DNA from 2 places in the Halomonas sp. AOP27-A1-41 genome. Region 1 is predicted to be linked to the other one. Evidence: predicted binding sites of a transcription regulator. Region 1 holds the regulator's gene; the other holds the start of a gene.
The links. Region 1 encodes PhoB, which activates phosphate uptake and scavenging genes when phosphate is short. Its sites were predicted from a motif close to TGTCATANNNNTGTCANA; they were not measured.
Positions count from the first base shown of each region.

Region 2: a site for PhoB is predicted at 3,354-3,371, ahead of ugpB (sn-glycerol-3-phosphate ABC transporter substrate-binding protein UgpB). Genes of this name have one in related genera too.

Region 1 is NZ_JBQSXT010000007.1:90,413-97,621, forward strand. It holds gene phoR (phosphate regulon sensor histidine kinase PhoR) at 123-1,418, opposite strand; gene phoB (phosphate regulon transcriptional regulator PhoB) at 1,421-2,110, opposite strand; gene ubiA (4-hydroxybenzoate octaprenyltransferase) at 2,241-3,137, opposite strand; gene ACT3TC_RS06920 (chorismate--pyruvate lyase family protein) at 3,173-3,736, opposite strand; gene ACT3TC_RS06925 (NAD(P)/FAD-dependent oxidoreductase) at 3,822-5,015, shown strand; gene ACT3TC_RS06930 (HU family DNA-binding protein) at 5,121-5,393, shown strand; gene ACT3TC_RS06935 (hypothetical protein) at 5,393-5,749, shown strand; gene ACT3TC_RS06940 (zinc-binding dehydrogenase) at 5,909-6,913, shown strand; gene yccS (YccS family putative transporter) at 7,022-7,209, shown strand, end outside.
Region 2 is NZ_JBQSXT010000005.1:100,409-107,617, reverse strand. It holds gene ACT3TC_RS05535 (EAL domain-containing protein) at 1-336, opposite strand, end outside; gene ACT3TC_RS05530 (hypothetical protein) at 374-943, opposite strand; gene ACT3TC_RS05525 (YchJ family protein) at 980-1,453, opposite strand; gene ACT3TC_RS05520 (hypothetical protein) at 1,642-1,956, shown strand; gene argE (acetylornithine deacetylase) at 2,066-3,238, opposite strand; gene ugpB (sn-glycerol-3-phosphate ABC transporter substrate-binding protein UgpB) at 3,457-4,785, shown strand; gene ugpA (sn-glycerol-3-phosphate ABC transporter permease UgpA) at 4,947-5,831, shown strand; gene ugpE (sn-glycerol-3-phosphate ABC transporter permease UgpE) at 5,850-6,698, shown strand; gene ACT3TC_RS05495 (sn-glycerol-3-phosphate import ATP-binding protein UgpC) at 6,700-7,209, shown strand, end outside.

The DNA of each region.
Region 1 (7,209 bases):
CTCGCTGATCGTGTATAAGGGGCCACCATAACTGACTAAAAATGACGCATGAGCAGACTTGAACCATAGATGGCTGTCCGCACGCTTGGATAAAGGTTATACAGAAGACTAGGGAAAGGCGGCTAGGAGGTTGCAGCCAGCCGAGTGGCGGGGAAAGTACAGCGAAATAGCGAACCTTCTCCAGGATGCGATTCAACCTGAAGCTGAGCATCATGGCGCAGCAGGATATGCTTAACGATGGCAAGACCAAGCCCAGTACCGCCTGTCGCGGTACTTCGGCCTTTATCAACCCGATAAAAGCGCTCCGTCAGCCTGGGGAGGTGGACAGGATCGATGCCCTCTCCATCATCTTCTACTTCTATGCATGCGCTTCCATCTTCCATGGGCGCCCAGCGCAGTATAATTTGGCTACCCTCTGGGGTATATCGCACCGCATTGAAGGCCAGGTTAGAAATGGCGCTACGTATTTCCTGCTCGCTCCCTATGAGCTGGACATCACTTTCAATAGCAACACGGACAACATGCTTACGGTGCGATAGCGCCAATGCATCCTGGCAGACGCTATTAAGCAATTGCTCAACCGACAGCGCCTGATGGTCTTGCCCGCCTTGATCAATTTCCAAGCGTGACAAAAGTAGCAGGTCGTTAACCAGATTTTGCATGCGCTGCGTTTGGTCCTGCATTTGCTCGATCCCCCGGCCCAAACGAGGCGGAAGCTGCTCAGCCAAGTCACCATAGGTTTCGAGGTAGCCAGAAAGAACGGTTAGCGGCGTACGCAGCTCATGGGAGACGTTGGCCACAAAGTCTCTGCGCATCTCCTCAAGACGGTGCAAACGAGTGATATCCCGCGCCATCACCAGACGCTCATCGTCGCCATATAAGGTAATTTGGTATTGCAGGATGCTGCGCTCATCAATGGGTGAGGTCAGCGTAAGCGGTTCGCTGTAATCGCGGGCGTTGAAGTAGCTGATAAAGCGTGGGTCACGCAACAAATTGGTAATGTGCTGGCCACGATCGTGCGCGGTTTGTAGGCCCAGCATATCCGTCGCTGCACTGTTCCACCACTCCAAATCACCGTGGCGGTCGAGCATTACCACGCTGTCGCGCATGGCCTCTGAGGATTCTTGGATACGCGCAAGCGTAGACCGCAATCGACCTTGTGTAATGCGCTGGCTTTTTTGGTAGCGGTAAAGACGATCAAGCAAATCCCCCCACATGCCACCCGCAGCCGGGGGCTCGTTATGAGGATTAAGGGTTAACCATTGAAAGAGTACGCGCAACTGGCGTAAATGGTAAAAAAGACAAACGGCCAACCCGGCTGCCAAGCCAAGGCCCGCTGAGCCTAGCAGCCACCCCAGGCAAACACCTATGGTCGCTAACCAGGCAATACGCCAAAGCTCACGGCTCCATAGGCGCACAGTTACACCCGGGCTGAGAAACGATAACCGGTACCCCGTACCGTCTGAATCAGGTTTTGATGCACATCGCCTAGCGCCTTACGCAAGCGCCGAATATGTACATCCACTGTGCGTTCTTCAACATACACATTGCCGCCCCATACCTGGTCCAGCAGTTGGCTGCGCGTATAGGCTCGCTCCTGGTGGGTCATAAAGAACTGCAGCAGGCGATATTCAGTGGGTCCCATTTCCAGCGCCTTGCCATGCGCACTAACACGGTGGCTGACGGGGTCGAGTAGAAGGCCGTTAATTTCAATGGGGTCTTCTACGCCACGCGGGGTGGTGCGTCGCAATACGGCTTTCAAGCGCGCGACCAACTCACGGGGCGAGAAGGGTTTGGTGATATAGTCGTCCGCGCCCGCCTCAAGGCCTTGAATCTTATTGTCTTCCTCACCCTTGGCGGTGAGCATAATAATCGGCATTTCGGCGGTGGCTTCTTCACGCTTAAGGCGTCGCGCCAACTCAATACCACTGGTACCTGGCATCATCCAATCCAGAAGCAGTAAGTCAGGCTGATGGTCAACGACTAACGCGTGGGCATCCTGGGCGTTATCCGCTTCAAGCACACGATAGTCAGCCATTTCCAGCGCCACTGCGATCATTTCGCGAATAGGTGCTTCATCATCGACAATCAAAACGGTCTTGGCGGTCATTCCAGGGCCTCACGGTGCTCAATGAAAGGTAATTCAATGACATCTCAGTGACAATAACACCATGACTTGATGACACTTATATGACAATAGCCAATAACAAGAACGAATGACAGGCGCTAATCACGCTTTGCTAGAGCGGCCCGGCCACTGGCCACCAACTTAGCGCAATGCCGGCAAAAACCAGCAGCCCTGACCAGTAATTATTCAAAAAAGCCTGAAAACACGGGTCGCGTTCACGATGCCGAATCAGGCGCTGTTGATGAATAAAGGTGGCCGCCATACCGGCAAGGCCCAGCCAGAAAAAACCACCCAGCCCCACACGAACACCCACAAAGGCTAACAGCACCAACGTCGCCAGTTGCAGTAATCCAATCATCAAGCGGTCTGCACTACCAAACAGCACCGCCGTTGATTTAATACCAATTTTCAGGTCGTCGTCACGGTCGACCATGGCGTATTGGGTATCGTAGGCAACCGTCCACAGTACGTTCGCAAAAAACAGCAACCAGGCTTCCACAGGTACATAGCCCAGCACCGCCCCAAACGCCATGGGGATTGCCCACGAAAAAGCCGCCCCCAGCACCACCTGAGGAAGATGGGTGTAACGCTTCATAAAGGGGTAGATAAACGCCAGGATCACGCCACCAATCGACAGCAGCACCGTAAACCAGTTGGTCAGCAGCACTAACACAAACGCAATAGTGACCAGCCCAATAAACAGCAGTTGGGCTTCGGTTTCACTGATTCGCCCCGTCGCCAGTGGACGATGTTTCGTGCGCTTAACGTGGCCATCAACATGGCGGTCAGCGTAATCATTCACAACGCAGCCAGCAGCGCGCATAACATAAACACCTGCCACAAAAATAAGCAGCACGTTGCGACCAGGCACCCCGTTTGTAGCCACCCAAAGCGCCCATAAGGTAGGCCACATCAATAGCCAGGTACCAATGGGGCGGTCCAGGCGCATTAAGTGTAAAAAATCAGCGACTCGCGCCCATCCGACTGGCCGCAACAAAGAACGATCCATGCCTACCTCACGTAAAGAAGAGATGCCGAGCAAGCCTACCGCGAAGACAAACGAAGGTCATCTGCCATGGTGGATAAAAAGTACTCTTGTACAAGTAGCGATAACCCACCATGTTGAAACACTGAGCGCCGCCCCCAACGACTTTTCACGCCAGCAACCTGAGGGAAGGCAAAGCGTGGCGCACCGCTCGTAGCTTCAAGAGGGCCGCGTACTAAATCTGGCTGGCGAAACAGCCAACTGCCCAGCGAGCGCTCACCAAGTTGCTCCAATCGCTGGCCTTTTAGCTGTGTTAAGGGGGCAACCGAACGTGCGACCACCCAAGGGTTATCACCCACGCACAGGGCGACCTCCCTTAACCAGGCATAGCGACGAAGCTCAATCCCCAACGCCTGCGCTTCATCATGCAGAGGCACGCCGGCGCCTTGGCGCAGCAGGCGAACACGGAATGGTTGCCCTGCGCCTGCCGCTTGTAAGCGAGCCGTTAGCGAATCCGTAGACGCAACCCACTTCCACCAGGCAGCGCTCATGGCGGGGCGTAACGCAGCCACGGGCTGCCAAACAGGAAAGGCATACGCTTGCCGAAAAGAGAACGTCACCACCAGATACTCCTGGGCAAAAAACAGAGAAGCTAGTGTAACATGGTGGTCTTAAAAGCTTTTACGACACCGATTATTTGGGGATGGCATGCCTGCATCACATCCGGTTAGCAACCCGACTGGCCACGCTGAGTTGATCATCATTGGTACCGGCATGGCAGGCATTGGGCTTGCCCGTGCGCTACGTCGCCAAGGCGATAAGCGCTCGATTATTTTGGTGAGCGCAGACAGCGGCGAGGACTACAGCAAGCCGCTGTTATCTACCGGCTTTGCAAAACGCCTCTCGCCCCACCAACTGGCCAGGCATTCAGCCGCAGTACTGGCCGATGAGTTGGATGCCCATGTGCTTACCCATACGTCAGTAGAACACGTGACACCAGACACGCACACCGTACAGCTTAGTGACGGGCAAACACTTGCCTACGATACGCTGGTGCTGGCGACCGGAGCTGAACCCCGGGTGCCGTTTGCCATTCCAGAAAGCGTTGCTCGCTACTGCTTTACCATTAATGATCTCGACGACTATCGCCGGTTCCATCACGCGCTGAACGATCGCCCTGCGCGCATTGCCGTTATCGGCGCAGGATTAGTTGGCTGTGAATTTGCCAACGACCTGCAGGCAGGTGGCCATCAAGTCACTCTGATTGCTCCAGAGGCCACGCCGTTACCCAGGCTATTACCAGAACCGCTGGGGTTTGCGCTGAGTGATGCCTTTCAGGAAGCCGGTATAAAGCTTGCGCTTCACCGCACGATTAAAGAGTTAGCCCCGCATAATGACAGCACGGTTCGGCTAACGCTTAGCAACGATGACACCGTCAACGCCGATATTGTTTTACTGGCAACCGGCCTTACGCCAAGAACCGCGCTGGCAAAGGCTGCCGGGCTTGCCGTTTCACCACAAGGTATTCAGGTAGACCGATATTTGCGCACTTCGCACCCGCATATTTATGCCTTGGGCGATGTTGCTTGCATAGAAGGCCTCAATGCCATGTACGTCCAGCCATTACAAGCCAGTGCCAAAGCACTCTCGGCAACGCTTGCCGGCTCACCAACGCAGGTCAGCTTTGGCGCCTGGCCCATCATTGTGAAAACGCCGCTATTGCCCGTAGTGGCCTATCCGCCTTCGGCGATACCCGAACACTGGCGAATTGAGGGCGAAGGGGGTGATATGACGGCGCTTGCCGAAGATAAAGACGGGAATTTAGTCGGTTTTGCGTTGACAGGCGGCTGCGTGAGACGGAAAGTGGAGCTTTCCCGAGCAGCTCCCACACTGCTGGGCTGATTTTTATCGCGTTCACGTCTAGGCTGGATAAGCTAGCTTGGCCTAGTGAGTGCTTTTAACAACACCACGATGCTTTACGCTTACTTTTAATGAGGGGAATTTCCTATGCGCAAACCTGAACTCGCCGCTGCCATCGCTGAGGGTGCCGACCTATCCAAAGACAAAGCAGGCCAAGTCCTGAATGTTATTCTGGATGAAATCACCAACAGCGTTGCGAAAGGCGAAGATGTGGCATTGATTGGTTTTGGTACCTTTACCGTACGTGAGCGTGCAGCACGTACCGGCAAAAACCCGCAAACGGGCGCACCTTTACAAATTCCGGCCAGCAAAAATGTTGCCTTTAAGCCGGGTAAAGCGCTTAAGGACGCCGTTTCCTAATGAAACTCAAGCTGACGCTGTGGCTATTGAGCCTAATGCTCAAACATGCCCTGCGCCGCAAGCCACGCTTTCGTGAACAGCTTGAAAGGATGCGTCACCTGGACTGGGGCATTGCGACGGAAGACTTGAGCATTGCTCGCTACTACCGGATGACCCCCAAAGGGGTCTCTTCAGGTAAAGGCCTGCCAGTCGATTTGGATCTTGAATTGCGCTTTCGCGATCAGGAAGCCGCATTACGTATCCTTAGAAAGCCAACGCAGCAAGCTTTCCTCGATGGAATGCTCAACGGCGAGGTACGCCTTGTCGGTGACTCCACCGATATGAACAAGCTGCAAAAACTGCTGAAGTATTTGTAACGCTTCTTCCAGCGGTTCTACCCGCCACCCGTTGGTGGCGGGTTCCTACGCGTTTCACCTGCCTTTCTCCCTCCATAACGTTTGCACAGCGATTTTAAACAGGCCTTTTGCGTTTATTCCCGGTAGCGTTAGCGCTATTAATGTCATGAACGGACCGCTATGACCGTATCCAGGAAAAAAACGACAGGCTTAACGATTGCTCACTTACCTGAGGGGGAGTTGCGTTGCGAGCACATCGAAAAGACAGAGATTAGCCTGCCAGACATAACACGATTACTGCTAAAACCTCTCGCGATCAGTGTTGACCCCTACATGCGCACGCGGATGCAGCCCAGCGGGTATGACTATATTGAGCGCTGGAAGGCTGGCAGCACCCTATCAGGCTGGACCATGGCCGAGGTAGTCACCAGCAGTGAGCCGGGGTTTAAGCGGGGCGATCTCGTCGTGGGCCACCTCCCCATGCAGGAGCTCATTGCCACTGACGGACAGCACCTGATGCGCGTACCGGCGGGCAGTGACCCCGACGCCTACTTGCATCCATTAGGAATGACGGGGTTTACTGCCTGGGTAGGCATGCAGTTACTGGGGCAGCCCACCGCTGAAGATACCGTACTGGTAAGTGCCGCTGCCGGTGCGGTTGGCTCTATTGCCGCACAGCTTGCACAGCGCCAAGGGGCAAACGTGATCGTGACAGCCGGACGTACCGACAAGCGTGATTGGCTACACCGTTTGGGGTTCAAGACCGTACTTAATCACCGCCATCCTGATTACGCCAGGCAACTTAATAACGCGGCGCCTTCCGGTATTACGCTCAATTTTGAAAATATCGGGGGCAGCGCTTTTATTGCTGCGATTGACGCAATGAGACCGAATGGACGCCTCGTGCTTTGCGGGTTAGTAAGCCAATACCAAACCCGCAGCCCGCGTAAAAGTCCGGATAATTTTGCCCAGCTGAGGCAAAAAAGGGTCGCAATCCATCACTTTGTCGTGCCCGATTATCTAACGCATTGGAACGACTTTCAGCGTTTTATGGCGCCTCTGGTTGATCAAAAAAGTATCGCATGGCGGCTCGATAGAGTAAGCGGTGGACTCGACAGCGTGGCTCCAGCGCTCATTGGGTTGCTCAATGGCGATAATATAGGCAAGCGTGTGGTCGAATGGTAGGAGCTTATCTGCTCCAAAACGCATAACGTGATAACCCCAAAACCATAGCAACGAACCAGCCCCATGGCTTACACTAAAGTCTAACAACGACTGACAATAAGAGCGTCTATGCCTATTTCACTGCCGCTTCGGCGTCTTTGGACACTTGATAAGTTTGCCTATAGCCTGCGCGTTTTTATCGCATTCAGCGCAGCCCTGCTATTTAGCCTTTATCTTGGCGACATCGCCCTGGTAATACCGCTGTTTCTGGGCATTATCGCCTGCGCGCTCTCCGAAACCGATGACAGCTGGCAAGG
Region 2 (7,209 bases), on a different contig from region 1:
AAAGCCTGCCGACAAGCTGGTGATACGCGGCCCATTGCTGAGCCATGAGTCGCCTCGACCGCCTTCCAGGCTATTATGTACCAAGGTGTAAGTGACGACCAAAAACAGAGATAAGACACTGATAACTCTTGTTTTCCTCCACCCCTGGAGCGTCGCCAGTAGCGCAATACCGACCAGCAGAGTGACCAGTGCTCCATCCGGCACTAGCGTTGCAAAAAATGGCCGTGTCGGCACACTGAGACCGACCACTACCCCAACGACTCCCATGCAAACGAGGGTTGCCGATATCATCAGTAGCAGGGTTTCCAACGCCAATTGGCGCGTATTTATCCGCATGGTTCTACGCCCCATCAGGCCTTGGCATTGATATCTTTCACCGTCCCAAGTGTACCCGTTCTGTGAGTGATACCAGCTCATTAAATTGCTCATCCAAATAGTCGCGATAAGTGCTCAGCGACCGATAATCAATTAATGAGCCATACTCATGTGTAATCCGATGACGTAATGGCTCGCTGGCAAGCGCGTAAGCTAACGCATCGTTCAAAACGGCAAGCTCTTCCGGCGATGCTCCCGCAGGTGCAAAGTCTGCATGGGAAAACGAAGCGAGTCCCGCCAGGTACGAAAGATCAATCGTTTGATGACTGCCGAGCAACGTATAACCATCGGGCGAGGCATTTTTGACATACTGAGCGCCCCGCATGGCTTCACGACCGGGCATATTAACCACAAGCACAGGCTGGTCTAGATAAATTTGTGCCGTGTCAAAAATATCCCGAAACAGCACATCGGTCGCCCCTCCTAAACCAAAGGGAATGACAACGGTAATTTCTCTATCCGGGTACCGATTTTCAGCAAACGCGAACGTCGTTCCCCACAATAACAACCCACTGACAAACCCTAATGTGATGCAATAACGAGCGAGTCCCCTGCCACTATATGCCATGACATCAACCCCTCGTTTTTATTAGTTAACGCATAGCTACTCTTTGCAACATAGCTTTAATTTTCGGCCGCTACCACAAAAGCAGGGATCGTTACGCCGCGGCTTGAGACGCACGACCTCAGGCGTCCCATCCACGTACCACCACCGGCTCTGCTCAAACACGAAACGCGAGTTTTCTTCAAGCATGTGCCAGCGGCCACGCTCTTTGAAATAAGCGCGAAAATGAACATAACCTTTATCAGCATCAGGGGGCGTCTCTTCGGATGCTGCTTTAACAATGGTGAGAGCTTTCCACTCGGTGTTAAGGTCCGGTGATAGCGCTTCAGGGCGAGTGCTCACGTACCAAGTGGCAAGCACGTAGTCGCACAGATTCAGCGCAAAGGCACTGTAGCGAGAGCGCATTAACGCTTCCGGGGTAGGGGCTAGCGCACCATCGTGGTAACGGCCACAGCATACGTCAGTCGACAATCCTGTACCGCAAGGGCAACTTTTTTCAATTAGAGACATCATAGAAAGGCTCATATATCACGGTCACTTAAGCCTAACCGATAATCCTTAAAACCGTCCTACACATGACCTATGTTTTAGTTCGATTTTGGCCCCATGTTAAGCGTATAGTGGCTGAGCAAGATTTTTTTTTGACTTACGGAGTACGAAACACGACCCCAATATTCTTTCCAAATGCAGCGGAGGTTCTCATGAAGGTTTATAAACCCGAATGGCAGTGCACGTTTAGCGTAAACGAAGGCGCAGAAGAATCAGCCAACTGGAAAGAGCGAGTCGCCTGGCGACTGCGGGCGATAGCCGACCGTTTGGACGGTGTTGGTCGGACGCTGAAGGTTAATTGTCATGTTTCTCCTCAGGTCAGCCAAGAGGAAGTGGATACCTGCTTGGGCAAAGGGTTTGAAGTGACCCAACAGCTGTTAACCCAGTTGGCGCATCAGCAAGCGTGTGAAGATGTGATGCGCAATGCCAAAGCCGAGCTTTTCGAACAGAACCACCAGCATCATTAACGTGGAGGAAGCTCCCACCCGTTGAGCGGGTGGGTTGAAATGCGTCCATTCACATCGTTTTCAAACACGTTCTCAGATACCTTTCCCCACGACGTTTTCAAGTGCTTGTCTAATCAGCGCGATAGGGTTGGTGTAGCGCGTCTCCCAAACGGTCCATAAACGCCAGGCACGCTTCAAGTTCGCTTTTCTCAATATATTCATCCGGCTGATGCGCTTGAGCGATACTGCCCGGACCCAGAATAATCGTTTGTAACCCTTGGCCTTGAAATTGCCCCGCCTCGGTGGCGTAGGCTACTGCGTGGTTGCAGCACTCATTTGGCAGGTGGTCTTTAGCCAAGCGCAGTACGGCGTGGTTATCTCGGTCGGCAAGGCCTGGCACCGTTACATTCAGCAGTTCGGTCGTAATTTGGACGTCCTTGCCACGCGCCCTTAGCTCGGCACTTAACGCGTCGGCATACGCTTCAAAACGCGCAAACACCTCATCAAACGTCTCGGTGGGCAGGTGGCGTATTTCCCACTCAAACTGGCACTCACGCGCCATGATATTGATCGCCGTACCGCCCTTGATCTTGCCCACGTGGAGGCTGGTGTGGGGTACGTTAAAGGCGTCGTCTACCTTGCCCTCCTCCACCAACGCCGCCATGGTGTCTTCGATGAAGGAGACCAATCGCGCTGCCACATGAATGGCCGAAGTGCCCTGGTTCACCTGACTGCTGTGCGCTTCGCGCCCTACGACGGTGGTGCGCAGATTAGTGGCGCCCTTCTGGGCCACGACGGGCTGCATGCTGGTCGGCTCACCGACAATGACGTGCGCGGTGGTTGAGTAGTGCTCGTAGAACCGTTTGATCAGCGCAGGCGCACCGACACAGCCAACCTCCTCGTCATAGGAAAAACCAAAATAGATCGGCTGCTGCAAAGGCGTTTTCACCCACGAGGGCACCATGGCAAGAGCGCAGGCAATGAAGCCTTTCATATCACAGGTGCCACGGCCGTAAAGCTTACCGTCCTGGCCGTCATGCAGGGCGAAAGGATCTGTCGACCAGGGCTGGCCTTCCACCGGCACCACATCGGTATGGCCGGAGAGCATCACTCCACCCGGCGCATCAGGGCCTATACGGGCAATCAAGTTCGCCTTGGTGCCGCAGGGGCTCATCACCCGTTCGGAGGCGACGCCGTACTCTTCAAGATAACCTTCGACAAACTCGATCAGCGCCAGGTTAGAGCCACGGGAGGTAGTATCGAAAGAGACCAGTTTGGTTAATAGCGCTATTGCGTCACTCATACGACTCTCATAGTTATGCACATTGTCTCAACCCTACCATCGCCCTCGCAGAGCGCCTACTACCAATGCCCTTGGATAAAACCCAAAGCTTTTATAAGACCCTGGTCCAGTTAGCATTCATCAAAATGTCATCTACACTCATTATTGTTCAGTGCACCCACAAATCTTAAAAAACGCATTGTGCCACCTGGCTCGCGCCAGGCCCAAAAGGAGCTCACATGTCTCGTTTTATGTTACGCGCGTTATCTACCGGCATCACCGCGGCTACGCTGAGTGTGTCCGCCCACGCCGCTACCGAGATCACCTGGTGGCACTCCATGGGCGGCGAGCTGGGCGAGCGCTTGAGCGCGCTTGCCGAAGACTTCAATGCCACCCAAGATGAGTACCGTGTTACGCCCTCCTACCGGGGTGAATACGAACAAACCATGGTTAACACCATTGCCGCTTTCCGCGCAGGCGAGCAGCCCCACATCGTACAAATTTACGAAGTAGGCACCGGCACCATGATGGCCGCCCAGGGCGCTATCTATCCGGTGTTTGAGCTGATGGAAGAGCACGGCAACACCTTTGACCCAGCTGATTATCTGCCTGTGGTAACCGGTTACTACACCGACACCAACGGCAACATGCTCTCCATGCCGTTCAACTCGTCCACACCGATTCTTTACTACAATAAAGCCATTTTTGAAGCGGCTGGCCTCGACCCTGAATCACCGCCTACTACGTGGGCTGAGATGGGCGAGATGGGTCAGCAAATCGTCGATGAAGGCGCAGCCTCTTGCGGTTTCACCATGGCCTACGCGGCCAACTGGGTCGGCCTTGAGAACTTCTCAGCGCTGCACAATCAGTCCATCGGCACCCAGGAAAACGGCTTCGGCGGTCTGGACACCGAGTTTGCCTTTAACGGCGACGTACAGGCGCGCTTTTGGGATCAGTTGAAAGAGTGGTCGGATAGCGGCGTCTACAGCTACGCAGGCCCAGCAAACGGCCCGGACGCGGCACCTTCGTTCTATTCCAGCGACTGCGCGATGTACATGAACTCGTCAGCATCACGCGCCGATGTGTTGGCTAACTCCGACTTCGACGTAGGCTTTGGCATGCTGCCCTACTACGACGACGTAGACGGTGCACCGCAAAACTCAATCATCGGCGGCGCAACTCTGTGGGTGCTTTCCGGCCATGAAGACGACGAGTACACCGGCGTTGCTGAATTCCTTGAGTACCTCTCCTTGCCTGAAATTCAGGCCGAGTGGCACCAGGGCACCGGCTACCTACCGATTACCACCGCCGCTTATGAGCTGAGCCAAGAGCAGGGTTACTACGACGAAAACCCAGGCGCGGATATCGCCATCGAGCAGATCAACTTAAACGAGCCGACAGAGAACTCCAAAGGCCTGCGCTTTGGCAACTACCCCCAAGTGCGCATGGTTCTGGACGAAGAGTTCCAGGCCGTACTAGCCGGCGACAAGAGCGGCCAGCAAGCGCTGGATGATGCGGCAAGCCGCGGCAATCAGATCCTGCGCGACTTTGAGGCAGCCAATAACTAAGCGCTTCGCGTTACTTGTCAACAAACCCCGGCTTTTATAGCCGGGGTTTGTTATAGGAGCCATCCCATACGCCCAAGTCACCGGGGCCTATGGGATGGCTTACTTCCTGGCAGCTGAGCACAGCGGCCAGCCGCACCAACGCCCGTACGACAGGATGTGTCATGCAGACCAAACGTTCCACCTATCAAAACCGGTGGCTCCCTTTCTTACTGTTAGCGCCGCAGTTGGCGATTACGCTGGTGTTTTTTATCTGGCCGGCAAGCCAGGCGGTTAAGTCGAGCTTCGAGCGCACCGATGCGTTCGGCTTTAAAACAACGTTTGTCGGTCTGGAGAACTATGCACGCGTTCTGGCCGACCCCAGCTACCTGAACGCGCTGGGGCGCACCGCGATTTTTTCCATCTCGGTGACGGTGCTTTCCATGAGCCTTGCGCTCTTGCTGGCCGTTTGTGTCAACCGTGTGCTGAAGAGCGCCAAGTTCTATACCACGCTTCTGGTATGGCCTTACGCTGTTGCTCCGGTAGTAGCGGGTGTGCTGTGGTGGTTCCTGTTTAACCCTACCATCGGTCTTCTGCCGCATCTGCTCGACTGGTTCGGTATCAGCTGGAATCACCGCGTTTCGGGCTCTCAAGCCATGATTTTGATCACCATTGCCGCCGCTTGGAAGCAGATCTCCTATAACTTCCTGTTTTTCCTGGCAGGGCTGCAATCTGTGCCGCAGTCACTCATGGAGGCGGCGGCCATTGATGGTGCGGGGCCCTTCAAGCGCTTTTGGAGCATCGTGCTCCCGCTGCTATCGCCCACCACTTTCTTCCTGCTGATCATCAACATCAACTACGTGATGTTCGACACCTTCGGGGTGATCGATGCCACCACCGCTGGCGGGCCTGGCCAAGCCACCATGACATTGGTCTACAAGGTCTACACCGATGGCGTAGCGGGGCTGAATATAGGCTCCTCATCCGCCCAGTCGGTCATGCTGATGGGCATCGTGATTATCTTGACGTTTATCCAGTTCCGATACGTGGAACGCCGGGTCAACTACTAGTGCGTTAAGGAAGTAAACATGGTTGAAAACAGACCCTTTCTAAATATTCTGACCCACCTGGTGCTTATCGCAGGCGTATTGGTGGTGGCGTTCCCGGTATACGTGGCCTTTATCGCCTCGACCCACGAATCCAGCGCCTTCGTGCGTGGGGTGCTGCCGCTGCTTCCCGGCGACAACATGTTTGCATCCTACCGGCAGATGCTCAGTTCCGGTTGGCAGGTAGGCGGCACGCCGCCGGTCTGGCTGATGCTGGGTAACTCGCTGATCATGGCGCTAACCATTGCGATCGGTAAGATCGCTATTTCGATTCTCTCCGCCTTTGCGATTGTCTATTTCCGCTTTCCGTTTCGCATGCTGGCGTTCTGGATCATTTTTATCACGCTGATGCTGCCGGTCGAAGTTCGCATCATCCCCACCTACGCCGTTGTGGCAGATCTCGGCATGCTGAACTCCTATGCGGGCTTAACCCTGCCACTGATTGCCTCCGCTACCGCGACCTTCCTGTTCCGCCAGTTCTTCATGACCGTACCGGAAGAGCTGATGGAGGCCAGCCGAGTGGATGGCGCCGGGCCGATGAAGTTCTTCAAGGACATACTGCTGCCGGTATCGATCACCAATATCGCCGCTCTCTTTGTGATCATGTTTATTTACGGCTGGGTGCAGTACCTGTGGCCACTGCTGGTCACCACCGACGAAGACTTCTACACCATCGTGCTGGGCATCAAGCGCCTGATGGCCTCGTCCGACCGCGTACCCGCCTGGAACCTCATTATGGCGACCGTCACGCTTGCCATGCTGCCGCCGGTATTAGTGGTGCTGTTTATGCAAAAACTGTTCGTGAAAGGCCTGACCGAGACGGAGAAATAAGATGGCCAGTATTACCCTGGAAGGGCTTAGAAAAACCTACGCAGGCGACGTCCATGCCGTTAAAGGCATTGACCTGGCGATTGAAGACGGTGAGTTCGTGGTGCTGGTAGGCCCTTCAGGCTGCGGTAAATCCACGCTGTTACGCATGGTGGCCGGGCTTGAAACGATTACCGACGGCACGCTCAAAATTGGTGATCAGGTAGTCAACAGTCTCGAACCCGCCGAGCGCGATATCGCCATGGTATTCCAAAACTACGCGCTCTATCCGCACATGACGGTGTACAACAACCTCGCTTACGGGTTGAAAAACCGCGGCTTTAAAAAACCCGAGATCGAAGAGCGGGTACGTAAAGCGGCCAAAATGCTTGAAATCGAAGAGTATCTGGAGCGCAAGCCGCGCAAGCTCTCCGGCGGTCAGCGCCAGCGCGTGGCCATGGGCCGGGCATTGGTGCGCGAGCCCGCGGCCTTCTTGTTCGACGAACCGCTCTCCAACCTGGATGCCAAGCTGCGT